2 regions of the Cellulosimicrobium sp. I38E genome follow, and region 2 is predicted to be linked to the other one. Evidence: predicted binding sites of a transcription regulator. Region 2 holds the regulator's gene; the other holds the start of a gene.

Region 1 (6,914 bases), on a different contig from region 2:
GCGGCGGTCGCGCGGTCGTCCATGGTGCGCGGGTCGGCGCCGTGGTTCTCGAGCGCGAACCGCAGCTCCTCGTCCACGCGCGCCAGGCAGAGCTGGTCGCCGGGCCGCTGCTGGACGAGGCCCACGCGGGCGGCGAGGACGGGCGGCGGCACGTCGCGCGGGTCGAGCCCGGCCGCGCGCAGCCCGCCTGCGACGGTGCCCGGGAGCGTGTGCGGGACGACGCCGACGAGCGCGCGCAGGAAGGTCGACTTGCCGCACCCGGACGGGCCGAGCACCAGCAGGCTGGTCCCGGCCGGGACGGTGACGTCGACGCCGTCGAGCACCCGGGCGCCGTCGTGCCCGAGGTGCACGGTCAGGGCGTCGGCCGTGACGGCGTCGGGTGGGGCGGCCTCGGGAGTGCCGGAGGCGGCGCGCTCAGCCACGGCGGGCCGCGCCGATCGCGAAGGCGTCGAGGGCGCCGGTGCGGGCGAGCGCGTCACCCAGGAGGCGGGCCGCGAGGCCGCACAGCACGACGCACGACACGACCTGGACCCCCAGCCGGAGCATCGCGTAGTCCTGCCCGAGCCAGCCGAAGCGCACGGCGTTGAAGGCGAACGTGACGAGCGCGGCGCTCACGCCGGACGCGACGAACACCCACCAGCCGAACCGGCGGTAGCGCGTGAGCGCGAACGGCAGCTCGGCGCCGAGGCCCTGGACCAGGCCCACGACGAGCAGGAGCGGCCCGGCGGGGGAGGCGAGGAAGACGACCTCGACGAGCGCGGCCAGGGTCTCGGCGAGGATGCCGACGCCCGGCTTGCGCACGATGTACGTGGCCAGCGGTCCGACGACGATCCACGCGCCCGCGAGGACGTTCGCGGCGAGGTCCGCGAGCGGGCCCATCGCGAGCTGCAAGGGGGCCCAGAGCTGCACGAACGCCCAGTACACGAACCCGAAGACGACCCCGAGGACGGCGATGAGCACCGTCTCGTGCAGGGTCAGGCCCCGGCGGCGCACGGCACGCCGGGGCGTCGCCGGGCGCGTGCGTCCCGTCGTCCCGGTGGTCGGGTCGTCGGTCGTCCCGACGGCCGCCCCGGGGGCGGCGCTCGGGGTCGTCTGCTGCGGGGTGGTGCGGGGTTCGGACATGCGGATCCCTCCGTCGGGCCCCCGGGGCGAAGGGTGCACGACGGCACGCCACCGCCTCGGCCCGCACGCACGGCCCGGGCGCGGGGCGCGCGGGCACGAGCGCGCAGGGGACGGTGACGTCGGCCCTGCTCCCTTCGCTGGTACGAACCAGATCAGGTTCCACGGGTCTGCAGGAGGGACGGGTGTCCGGCCTGCACTCTCAGCGCTCGTGCGCTCCCCGGGGGCGTTCGGCCCCGACCCTAGGGCCTCCGTGCGCTCTCGACAATCCCGGTGTCTCAGCCCGCGGGACGGTGCGGGACCGGTCACCACGTCCCGCTCGCGAGCCTGTGGCTCCTCACGGCGCGGGCGGTTCGGGACGCCGACCGAGCGGCGCGCGCCCGGCCCGACGACCTTGACTCGCGATCGAACACCTGTTCGAATACCAGGGTGAGGTGGGACGGACAGGCACTCGGCGCGGACGACGGCGCGCTCCCCGGGCTGGAGCGCGTCGGCCTCGTGCGCAGCGTGCGCACGCCCGAGTTCGCGGGGATCACGTTCCACGAGGTGACTGCCAAGAGCGCGCTGTCCAGGGTCCCGGCGATGTCGCGCATGCCGTTCCGCTGGACGGTCAACCCGTACCGGGGATGCAGCCATGCGTGCTCCTACTGCCTCGCCCCGTCGACCCCCGTGCTCCTGGCCGACGGCACCCAGCGCCCGATCGGCGAGCTGCGTGTCGGCGACGAGATCCTGGGGACCGCGCCGCACGGCGCGTACCGGCGGTACGTACGCACGCGTGTGCTCGACCGCTGGACCACCCGCAAGCGCGCGTACCGCGTGACCCTCGCGGACGGCACGCGGCTCGTCGCGAGCGGCGACCATCGGTTCCTCACGGAGCGCGGCTGGCGTCACGTCGTCGGCGGCCCGCGCCGCCGCGCCCACCTCGCGCTCGGCGACGTGCTCGTCGGCCCGGGCGCCGCGGCGCTCGCTCACGAGGGTGCCGCGCTCGAGGGGCGCGACGTCACCGGCAGCGACGCACTGCGCGTCGACTCGCTGGAAGCCCTCGACGGGCCGGGGAAGGAGACCGAGCTCGTCGACATCACGACCGGCACGCGCGACTTCGTCGCGGCGGGGGTCGTGAGCCACAACTGCTTCGCGCGGCCCACCCACGAGTACCTGGACCTGGACGCGGGCGAGGACTTCGACCGCGAGGTCGTGGTCAAGGTCAACGTCGACGACGTGCTGCGCGCCGAGCTCGGCCGGCGGTCGTGGGGCCGCGAGGCGGTCGCGCTCGGGACCAACACCGACCCCTACCAGCGGGCCGAGGGCCGCTACCGGCTCATGCCCGGCATCATCGACGCCCTCGCAGGGTCCGGCACGCCGCTGTCCGTCCTCACCAAGGGGACGCTGCTGCGCCGCGACCTGCCGCTGCTCGTCGACGCCGCCTCGCGCGTCGAGGTCGGGATCGGCGTCTCGCTCGCGCTCCTCGACCCGGCGCTCCAGGCGAGCGTCGAGCCGGGCACCCCGTCGCCCCGCGCCCGGCTCGACCTCATCCGGGCCGTCCGCGAGGCGGGGCTCCCGTGCGGGGTCATGGTCGCGCCCGTGCTGCCCTGGCTGACCGACTCGACCCGCGCGCTCACCGACCTGCTCGACGCGGTGAAGGACGCCGGCGCGACGGGCGTCACCGTCCTGCCCCTGCACCTCAAGCCCGGCACGCGCGAGTGGTACATGGGCTGGCTCGCGCGCGAGCACCCGCAGCTCGTGCCCGGGTACGAGCGCGTCTACGCGCGCGGCACGTACGCCTCGAAGGCCTACCGGTCGTGGCTGTGGGACCGCGTGCGCCCGATGCTCGAGGCGCGCGGCTTCGCGGTCTCCGGGCACCGCGGTCCCGCGGGCGTCGAGGGTCGCTACCGCCGGGGCGAGCTCGGCGGTCTCGGCGACCGTCACCATGATGCGGGGCCGCCGACGGACGGCGCCTACCCGGCCGGGAGCCTCGCCGGGACGTCCCCTGAGCCCGACGGGCCCGGTCACGACGGCGCCCTCGCGGGCATGCCGGTCGACGGCGGGGGCCTGGACGTCGTCGGCGGGGGAGTGGAGCAGGTCCTGTTCTGACCCGGCGTGGAGGGCCACGCGAGACGCCGACCGGGCGACGCCGCTACCCATGGCGCGCCCTGTGCGCGGCTCAGGAGGTCTGGTCGCCGTGCGGGACGGCACCGACCCGGACGATGTCCGTCCGTGCCACGACCCGGTCCCGGACGTCGGCCAGCGCCACGCGGGCGGGGTCGGCAAGGTACGCGGCGAGGGCGTCGTCGTCGGGCATCTCGATGACCTGGACCTCGGTCGGCAGCGCCGCGTCCTGGCCGGGCAGCGCGCGCACGCGCGACAGCACGCGGCCGCCGTAGACCGGCACCAGCGCGAGGACGTCGTCCTCGTACTCGCGCAACAGGTCGGCGTTGCCCTCCGTGGGCCACAGCAGGACGCACAGGGTCACGTTCGCCTTCACCGTCATGCGGCGCACCCTACGCTCGTGGCGTGAGCAGTCCGGACGAGAGCCCGCGCGGAGGCCCCGACCACGCGCCTCGGCCGCGATGGCCGTCGGTAGCGACTCCGTTCGGGGCCGTCCGGTTCCACACCGAAGGGTTGCCTCTCGGCGACGTGGGCGCGGAGCCAGAGTCCCTCAGCCCTGGCACTCGTGCCGTGCGCAGCGCCGGCGAGATCGCCGACGTCCGCCTCGTCTGCGGCCCGTTCGACGGGACCGTCCCCGAGGGCTACCCGCCGCTCCTCGCGGCGTGGGGCGCGGTCTGGCACGTGCGCGCTCGCGGTCGCCTCGCCCCGTTCCGGCTCAGCGCCGGGCTCGACCAGGTCCCCGCCTCGTGCTCTGCGGCGGCCGACGAGGGGCAGTACCTGTGCGCCGTCTCGATCGACGACGGCACGACGGAGCTGACGATCGGCGGTGACGACGAGGAGTCGCTGTGGCTGCGGTCCCGATCCGCCGACCTGCTCCCGCGCTGGTGGGCGCGCGTGCCGTACCGGCCCGGCACGGCCGAGTGGGAGAACGACGGGCTGGTGAGCACCGGAGCCCTCGACCGGGCACGGGAGTCTTCTGGAGTCTTCCGGGGCTGGAGCCCGGGGAGGAGTGCGTCGTGCACGCCGCCGTCGCCTGGTCGGTGCTGGACGTGGAGCGCCCGTCCCCGTGGTTCGCGGTCGATGTCAGCACGAGATGGCTGCTCGACGAGCTCGTCAGGCCTCCGCGAGGCGTGCCGGGAACCCGCCCGTCGCTACCGGGCCCCAGCGCGTGATCGTCAGGCGCACGAGCGACTTGCCCTGCGTGACCATCGCGGCGCGGTACTCGTCCCAGTCGGGGTGCTCCCCGCTGATGGATCGGTAGTAGTCGACGAGCGGCTCGACGGACTCGGGCAGGTCGATCACCTCGGCCTCGCCGTCGACCTGCACCCACGGGTCGGAGAAGCGCTCGCCCAGCGAGAGCAGCGACGCGCGCGGGTCGCGGCGCACGTTGACGGCCTTCGCGCGCTCCGGGTACGTCGACACCACGATCCGGCCCGCGTCGTCGACCCCGTACGTCACCGGGCTGAGCTGGGGTCGGCCGTCGGCGCGCGTCGTGACCAGGACGCCGTCGTGCCGGGACCGCAGGAACTGCTCGAGCTCGTCGCGCTCGACGCGCCGGTTCGTCGCGATGGTGCGTGCCACGGGGTCACCCTCCTCGTGCGGACGGCGGGCCGATCGGCGCGCGCCGGTGCCGCCGGCCCGGACGCGCGACGCGGTCGGCGCCCTGGCGGCGCGGCGGCACCGTCACGGTATCCGGTCGAGCCGCCCGCCCGCCCGCACTAGACTCGTCCGGACGCGCGCCCGCCCCCGGGAGCGCGACCCCCACCGCCCACCTGGAAGGAATCCTCCGTGCTGCGCACCCGAACGGCCGGCTCACTGCGGGCCGAGCACACCGGTCAGACCGTCACCCTCACGGGCTGGGTCGACCGTCGGCGCGATCACGGCGGCGTCGCCTTCATCGACCTGCGGGACGCCTCCGGGATCGCCCAGGTCGTCATCCGCGACGAGGCCGTCGCGCACCCGCTGCGCAACGAGTTCGTCCTCCAGGTGACCGGCGAGGTCTCGCGCCGCCCCGACGGCAACGAGAACCCATCCCTGCCGACGGGCGAGATCGAGGTCGTCGCGAGCGACGTCGTCGTGCTCAACACGTCCGAGGCGCTGCCGTTCCAGGTCTCTACGGCGCTCGCGGACACCGAGACGATCGGCGAGGAGGCGCGTCTCAAGCACCGTTACCTCGACCTGCGCCGTCCCGCCCCCGCGCACGCGCTGCGCCTGCGCGCCAAGGTCAACCAGGCCGCGCGCCGCGTGCTCGATGCCGAGGAGTTCGTCGAGATCGAGACTCCGACCCTCACGCGCTCGACGCCCGAGGGCGCGCGCGACTTCCTCGTGCCCGCGCGCCTCGCGCCCGGTTCCTGGTACGCGCTGCCGCAGTCGCCGCAGCTCTTCAAGCAGCTGCTCATGGTCGCGGGCATGGAGCGCTACTACCAGATCGCACGCTGCTACCGCGACGAGGACTTCCGCGCCGACCGCCAGCCCGAGTTCACGCAGCTCGACGTCGAGATGAGCTTCGTCGAGCAGGACGACGTCATCGCCCTCGCGGAGAAGATCCTCGTCGCGCTGTGGGAGCTGATCGGGTACACGATCCCGACGCCGATCCCGCGCATGACGTTCCACGACGCCATGCGCCTCTACGGGTCGGACAAGCCCGACCTGCGCTTCGGCAACCCCCTCGTCGAGCTCACGGACTACTTCAAGGACACGCCGTTCCGCGTGTTCCAGGCGGAGTACGTGGGCGCCGTCGTCATGGCGGGCGGGGCCTCGCAGCCGCGCCGCCAGTTCGACGCCTGGCAGGAGTGGGCCAAGCAGCGCGGCGCCCGCGGGCTCGCGTACGTCACGTTCCAGGAGGACGGGACGCTCGCCGGTCCGGTCGCCAAGAACCTGTCCGACGCCGAGCGCGAGGGCCTGCGTGACGCGACCGGCGCGCAGCCGGGCGACGCGGTGTTCTTCGCCGCGGGCAAGACGTCGGACTCGCGCGCGCTGCTCGGTGCCGCGCGCCAGGAGATCGCGAAGCGCACGGGTGCCATCGACGAGGACGCCTGGGCGTTCGTCTGGATCGTCGACGCGCCGCTGTTCAAGCCGACGGGCGAGGACGACGACGTCGACCTCGGTCACTCGGCCTGGACCGCCGTGCACCACGCGTTCACGTCGCCCACCCCCGACTGGGTCGACACGTTCGAGCAGAACCCGGGCGAGGCGCTCGCCTACGCGTACGACATCGTGTGCAACGGCAACGAGATCGGCGGCGGCTCGATCCGTATCCACCGCCGCGACGTGCAGGAGCGCGTGTTCGACGTCATGGGCATCGGGCCCGAGGAGGCTCAGGAGAAGTTCGGCTTCCTCCTCGACGCGTTCAAGTTCGGCGCGCCGCCGCACGGCGGGATCGCGTTCGGCTGGGACCGCATCGTCGCGCTGCTGACGAAGTCGGACTCGATCCGCGACGTCATCGCGTTCCCGAAGTCGGGTGGCGGGTTCGACCCGCTCACGCAGGCCCCGGCGCCGATCACGCCCGAGCAGCGCAAGGAGGCGGGCGTCGACGCGGAGCCCGCATCCCCGGCCCGCGACGGCCAGGAGCGCGACGACGCCTGACCCCGGTCTCCGCCGAGGGCGTGCCACCCGTCCGGGGGCACGCCCTCGGCGCGTCCAGGCACGTGGGCGGTCGTGGTCGCCCTCGTCGTCGTGGCAGATCTTGA
Region 2 (6,914 bases):
AGATCGCGGCGGTCCGGCACGTCCTGGCCGACATCCCGGGCGTGGAGGACGTGCCCGAGGTGATCGTCCTGAACAAGGCGGACCTCGCGGACCCGGAGACCATCGCGCGCATCCGCCTGCGCGAGCGGCGCACGGTCGTCGTGTCGGCGCACACGGGCGAGGGGATCGAGCACCTGCGCGAGCTCATCGCGCACGAGCTCCCGCGCCCGGACGTGGAGATCGACGTCGTCGTGCCCTACCACCGTGGTGACCTCGTGCACCGCGTGCACACCGAGGGCGAGATCGACCACGAGGAGCACACGCCCGAGGGCACGCTCCTGCGGGGTCGTGTCGCCCAGGCGCTCGCGACCGAGCTCGTCGGGGTCTCGACGCAGGGCTGAGCACGTCGCCCCGGGAGGCCGGCCCGACGTCCTCCGCGACCCCGTACGGCATGCGTCGTGCGGGGTCGTGCCGCGCCCGCGCCGTCGTCCACAGGGCGGCCGGCCCGTGGGCGCCCGACCGTAGACTCGGCGGGTGCCCCCCTCCACACGACCCGCCCCCGACCGCGTCGACGCCGAGGGGTCGGGCACGACGGCCGGCACCCCGGGTATGGGCGACGTGCCCGAGGTGGACGCGCTCCTCGACGTCGCCGTCACGCGCCTGGGCGGTGCGCGGCGCGACGGCCAGCACGCGATGGCGCGCGCGGTCACCGAGGCGATCGAGGGGTCGGAGCACCTCGTCGTCCAGGCGGGCACGGGCACGGGCAAGTCGCTCGGGTACCTCGTGCCGGCCGTGCGGCACGCCGTCGCGACGGACGAGCGGGTGATCGTCTCGACGGCGACCCTCGCGCTCCAGCGTCAGGTCATCACGCGCGACCTGCCGCTCGTCGCCGACGCCGTGGCGGACCGTCTCCCGCGGCCCGCCACGATCGCGCTGCTCAAGGGGTGGCACAACTACCTGTGCGTCCACAAGGTCGCGGGCGGGTACCCCGCCGACGAGCCGACGCTGTTCGACCTGCCGGGCGAGTCCGCGGGAGCCGCCGACCACCCCGCCGCGCGCGGCGGGACCAGCGCGGCCGCGCTCGGAGAGCAGGTCGTGCGGCTGCGGGAGTGGGCCGACGAGACGTCGACCGGCGACCGGGACGACCTGGTGCCCGGCGTGAGCGACAAGGCGTGGCGTCAGGTCTCGGTCACCGCCCTCGAGTGCCTCGGCCAGCGGTGCCCGATGCTCGCCGAGTGCTTCCCCGAGAAGGCGCGCGCGACGGCCCGCGAGGCCGACGTGGTCGTGACCAACCACGCGATGCTCGGCATCGCCGCGATGGGTTCGCCCGGCGTGCTGCCCGAGCACGACGTGCTCGTCGTCGACGAGGCGCACGAGCTCGCGGACCGGGTGACGGCGGCCGCGACGGTCGACCTGTCGGTCCCGGCGATCGAGAGCGCGGCACGGCTCGCGCGCCGGCACGGCGGCGTCACGACGGACGCGCTCGACGCGGCGTCGGCGGCGTTCGGGACGGTCGTCGGCGCTCTGCCCGCCGAGCGGTTCCCGGACGGGCTGCCCGACGCCGCGCGCTCGGCCGTCGCCGCGGTGCGCGACGCGGCGCGCGAGGTCCTCTCGACGCTCAAGCCCGAGACCGGGGTCACCAAGCCCGCCCAGCCGGACTCCGGGCTGAAGATGGCCCAGTCGACCATGCTCCAGCTCTTCGAGGTCGCCGAGCGCATGGCCGCCGACCCGACCGGGCACGACGTGCTCTGGTGCTCCCGCCCCGGCGAGGGCGGCTGGTCGGCCGACCGGTTCGGCGAGGGCGCCAGCCGCCTGCACGCCGCCCCGCTCGGCGTCGCCGGTCTCATCCGCACCCACCTGCTCGCCGAGCGGACCGGGGTGTTCACGTCCGCGACGCTCGCACTCGGCGGGAGCTTCGACGCCGTCGCGCGCACCTTCGGCCTCGGGAACGGCGGCGAGGGCGGCGACGCCGACGCGCCGCGGTGGCGCGGGCTCGACGTCGGGAGCCCGTTCGACTACGCGCGGCAGGGCATCCTCTACGTCGCCAAGCGCCTGCCCACTCCGGGCCGCGAGGCGTCGACGGAGCACCAGCTCGACGAGATCGCGGCCCTCGTCGAGGCTGCGGGCGGGCGCACGCTCGGCCTGTTCTCGTCGCGCCGCGCCGCGGTCGCCGCGGCGGAGGCGATGCGCGAGCGGCTCGACGTGCCGGTCCTGTGCCAGGGCGACGACCAGCTCCCGACGCTCGTGCGCGAGTTCGCCGCCGACCCGGCGACGTGCCTGTTCGGCACGCTGTCGCTGTGGCAGGGCGTCGACGTGCCGGGCCCGTCGTGCCAGCTCGTGCTCATCGACCGCATCCCGTTCCCGCGCCCGGACGACCCGGTGAAGTCGGCCCGGGCCCGTGCGGTCGAGGCCGCGGGCGGCAACGGGTTCATGCAGGTCTCCGCGACGCACGCCGCGCTCCTGCTGGCGCAGGGCGCCGGCCGGCTCGTGCGGTCCACGGCGGACCGGGGCGTGGTCGCGGTCCTCGACCCGCGTCTCGTGACCGCGCGCTACGGCACGTTCCTCACGCGGTCCATGCCGGGGTTCTGGCAGACGACCGACCGCGACGTCGCTACCGCTGCGCTCCGGCGCCTCGCCGCCCTAGGCTGAGTCCTTCCCGCGAGCATCAGGGAATCCAGCGAACTTTCACGGAGGCGAGATGACGACGAGCACGTCCCCGCAGGGCACCGGCGACGCGACCACGGGCGGTCCGGGAGGGGGAGCGCGGACCACGAAGCTCGCGATCGTCGGGGCCGGCGCGGTCGGGTCGACGCTCGCGTACGCGGCCCTCATGCGCGGCGCCGCGCGCACGGTGGCGCTCCTGGACGTCAACAGGGCGAAGGTCGAGGCGGAGGTGCTCGACCTCCAGCACGGCATCCAGTTCATGCCGATGGCTCGGGTCGAGGGCTCGGACGACGTCGCGGTGTGCGCGGGGGCGGACGTGGTCGTCGTGACGGCGGGGGCGAAGCAGAAGCCCGGCCAGACGCGGCTCGACCTCGCCGAGGGCACGATCGGCCTCATGCGCACGATCCTGCCCGGGCTGGTGGAGGTCGCCCCGGACGCGGTCTACGTCATGGTGACCAACCCCGTCGACATCGTCACGTACGCGGCGCTCAAGTTCTCCGGGCTGCCGCCGACGCAGCTCTTCGGCAGCGGGACGGTGCTCGACTCGTCGCGCCTGCGCTTCCTCGTGGCCCAGCACTGCGGCGTCGCGGTGCAGAACGTCCACGCGTACATCGCGGGCGAGCACGGCGACAGCGAGATCCCCCTGTGGAGCTCCGCGACCATCGGCGGCGTGCCGCTGCTCGAGTGGCCCGGCCTCGGCGGGCGGGGGCCCCTCACGGGGGAGGTCCGTGACGACATCGCGCGCGAGGTCGTGCAGTCGGCCTACCGGATCATCGAGGGCAAGGGCGCGACGAACTACGCCGTCGGGCTCGCGGGCACGCGCATCATCGAGGCCGTGCTCGACGACGAGCACCGCATCCTGCCGGTCTCGACGCTCCTGGACGGCGCGTACGGGCTCGACGACGTGTGCCTCTCGCTGCCGACGCTCGTCGACCGCCGGGGCGCCGCCGAGCGGGTCGAGGTCCCGCTGGCCGACGAGGAGCTCGCCGGCCTGCGCTCGTCCGCCGAGTCGCTGCGCGCCGTCGCCCGCCGCTTCGGTCTCTGACCGGCCGGGCCCGGCGGCCGGGCCAGAGCACCGCGAGAGCCGGGTGGTCGACGACCACCCGGCTCTCGGCGTGCTGCGGGGTGGGACCCCGGTCGCTCAGAGGCTGCGCAGGACGGAGACGACGCGCCCGAGGACCTGGGCGTCGTCGCCCGGGATCGGGTCGTACGCGGCGTTGTGCGGCATGAGCCACACGTGGCCGTCCGCGCGACGCAGAGACTTCACCGTGGCCTCGCCGTCGATCATCGCCGCGACGATCTCGCCGTTCTCCGCGACCGGCTGGCGGCGCACGACGACCCAGTCCCCGTCGCAGATCGCGGCGTCGATCATCGAGTCGCCCTGGACCCGCAGGAGGAAGAGCTCGCCCTCGCCGACGAGCTGGCGGGGCAGCGGGAAGACGTCCTCGACGACCTGCTCCGCGAGGATCGGCCCGCCGGCGGCGATGCGACCGACGACCGGGACGTACGACGGCGCGGGGTGCGCCTCGTCGTACGCGGGCTGGGGCGCGGCGCCCGCCGTCCCGAGCGGGGTCGCGCGGCGCGCGTCGTCCGGCTGGACGACCTCGATCGCGCGGGGGCGGTTCGGGTCGCGCCGCAGGAAGCCCTTGCGCTCGAGCGTCGTGAGCTGGTGCTTCACGGACGACGGGCTCGTCAGGCCGACGGCCTCGCCGATCTCCCGCATGCTCGGCGGGTAGCCACGCTGCTCGACGCAGGCGCGGATGGTCTCGAGCACGAGGCGCTGCCGCGGCGTGAGCCCGTCACCCCCCGCCGACCCGTCCGGGAGCTCGCGCACCTCGGCGAGCCCCCGTGCCCTGTCCGTGCCTCGTGCCGCCATGGTCGCTCCGCCTTCGTCCGTCGCGGCCGCCGACGCCTCCCGGCCTGCGGCCTCCCCTCCCCGGGGCGTGCGCCTCGGGACCTCGGTCGTTCCTCCAGGTCCGAGCGGACATGTCCGGCGAACCGACCTGACACCAGGCTAGGGGAGGTTGCGACACGAATCAAACACCTGTTCGAGCATGTCTCGACTCTGTCGGTCGTTCGTGATAGACCTTCGTACAGGTGTTCTACGTACACGTGTTCGACCGACCCGGTCGGCACGGAGGCAAGAGGCTCGCGGCGTCCGATCGACCGGGGAAGGCGATCGGGCCCGCGGGCCGGGACGGAGCAGGCATGGATGCGATGGCGATCTCTGCGGTCGGGCCGCTCGGCCGCGCTGGCGGGGCTGCGGCGCCGGAGCGCGCGGGCGAGCGGCCGCTGCGGCTCACGCGGCGGGGCCGCGTGGTCCTCGTGCTCCTTGCGGCCGTGCTGCTGCTGCTCGCCGCGCGCGTGGGCGTCGCCGTCGCGGGCGCGCCGGGCGAGCCCGTGGAGGTCCGGGTCCACGTCGTCACCGCAGGGGAGACGCTGTGGGAGCTCGCGCAGGGCGTGGCGGCTCCGGGCGAGGACCTGCGGGACGTCGTGAACGGGCTCGCCGAGCTCAACGGGCTCTCGTCGTCGGGCCTCCAGGCCGGGCAGAAGATCCTCCTCCCGGCGTCCGCCTAGGGCGTGTCTCCCAAGACGCCAGCTGCGTAGCATCTCGTGGGTGAGCAAGTCCTCGTCTGGAGCGGTCCCATCGGCAGGTCATGCTCGTGAACCCTTGGCGAGTCTCCCGGTGACGGTGTTCTCTCGGCGTTCAGAACTCGATGGGGCTGTGGAGGAGCTCACTGCCCGAGGGCTTCAGGTAGTGGTACTTGATGCTGGTTCCTGGTCGACGGGCCCGGAAGTGCATCGCGGTCTCGCAGTGGCGTTGGACTTTCCCGCCTACTACGGCCGGAATCTCGATGCGCTGAACGACTGCCTTTCAGACGTTGTCGCACGGGAGTATGGCTGGCAGCCGTCGGCGGCGGGCCTGGCGCTGGTGTTCCTCGGGTTCGACCGCTTCGCCGCGGCACTGCCTGACTTCGCTCCGGCCTTGATGGACATCTTTGTCACCCAGGCGCGCGGCGCGGCCGAGGCTGGCGCCACGATGGCGTTGCTCCTACAGAGCGACGACCGTGAACTCGGCAGCGACTCGATGGGCGCTCCCCGTGCCGTTGGGCTGTGACGAACGTCGAGACTGGGCCCAGGTACGAGTTAGTCAGGGAAGCCAGAGCAGGATCGCTGCGAGAACGGCGCCACCGCGGTAGACGAGCGCGTGCTTGTCGTAGCGGGTCGCGAGTGCTCTCCACTGCTTGATGCGGTTGAAGAACCGCGCGACCGTGTTGCGGCCCCGGTAGGTGACGCGGTCATAGGTCACGGGCCGACCACCGCGTGACCCGCGTCGGCGACGGTGGGCCTGCTGGTCACGCGGCTCGGGGATGACCGCGACGATGCCGCGCCGGCGCAGCTCTGACCGGATCGCGCGCGAAGAGTACGCCTTGTCGCCCAACACGGCGTCGGGAGTGGTGCGCGGGCGTCCCGCCCCTGCCCGAGGGACCCGGATCGCGTCCAACAGCGGCAGACACATCGGCGCGTCACCGCCCTGGCCCGGTCCCACGAGCACCGCGAGCGGTCGCCCGTCGCCGTCGACCGCGGCGTGGATCTTCGTCGACAACCCGCCCCGAGAGCGACCCAAGGCGTGGTCAGCCGGTTCTCGCCGTTCCGGATTCTTGTGATTCGCCAGTGCCCCCCGTGGTCCGCGGCAACGTGGCGGCGTGCTGGTGCGCCCGGTTGATCGTGGAGTCCACGCTCACCCGCCAGTCGATAACTCCGTTCGCGTCCGCGCGAGCCTGCAAGGCCGCCAGGATCTTGTCCCACGTCCCGTCGCGCGAGAACCGCGCATGGCACTTCCACGCGGTCTGCCACGGGCCGAACCGCTCGGGAAGATCACGCCACGCGACCCCGGTCCGATACCGGTGAACGATCCCCTCTACGACCTGACGATGATCCCGGCACGGACGCGAGCGGCCCGACACCTTCGGCATCAACGGGCCGATCACTGCCCACTGCTCGTCCGACAACTCCCGACCACGTTCCACGACCGCACACTCTGCAGCATCGGGGCTGCGCGACTAGGGAGACACGCCCTAGGGGGCGCGCGCAGTCCGTCGTCGTCGGCGGGTCCGAGTCCGGTGTGACGCAGGACACGGCAGGAAACCCTCGTGTGTCGGGTCGCAGGGGTTGCATCCCTGATTAGGCGCACCTAAGTTAGTGTCACCTCACAACGCCGGCTGGGGGGCTGGGCGGACGAGGCGAGGAGCGCGCGGTCCACCGCGACT

What was found. The regulator LexA, encoded in region 2, represses DNA repair genes until DNA is damaged. The targets are predictions, from matches to a motif close to TCGAACANNTGTTCGA.
Region 1: A0J59_RS10665 (Rv2578c family radical SAM protein) is a predicted target of LexA. The motif match lies at 1,525-1,540, and genes of this name have one in related genera.

What each region holds. Positions count from the first base shown of each region.
Region 1 is NZ_LUAZ01000028.1:159,913-166,826, forward strand. Features, by position in the region: gene A0J59_RS10655 (ABC transporter ATP-binding protein) at 1-422, opposite strand, end outside; gene A0J59_RS10660 (ECF transporter S component) at 415-1,122, opposite strand; TPP riboswitch at 1,233-1,352, opposite strand; gene A0J59_RS10665 (Rv2578c family radical SAM protein) at 1,549-3,210, shown strand; gene A0J59_RS10670 (hypothetical protein) at 3,281-3,607, opposite strand; gene A0J59_RS10680 (PPOX class F420-dependent oxidoreductase) at 4,339-4,806, opposite strand; gene aspS (aspartate--tRNA ligase) at 5,014-6,810, shown strand.
Region 2 is NZ_LUAZ01000021.1:6,987-13,900, reverse strand. Features, by position in the region: gene hflX (GTPase HflX) at 1-380, shown strand, start outside; gene A0J59_RS07580 (ATP-dependent DNA helicase) at 589-2,628, shown strand; gene A0J59_RS07575 (L-lactate dehydrogenase) at 2,678-3,688, shown strand; gene lexA (transcriptional repressor LexA) at 3,785-4,519, opposite strand; gene A0J59_RS07565 (LysM peptidoglycan-binding domain-containing protein) at 4,852-5,220, shown strand; gene A0J59_RS07560 (barstar family protein) at 5,369-5,761, shown strand; one part of gene A0J59_RS21525 (IS5 family transposase) at 5,795-6,325, opposite strand; one part of gene A0J59_RS21525 (IS5 family transposase) at 6,327-6,674, opposite strand.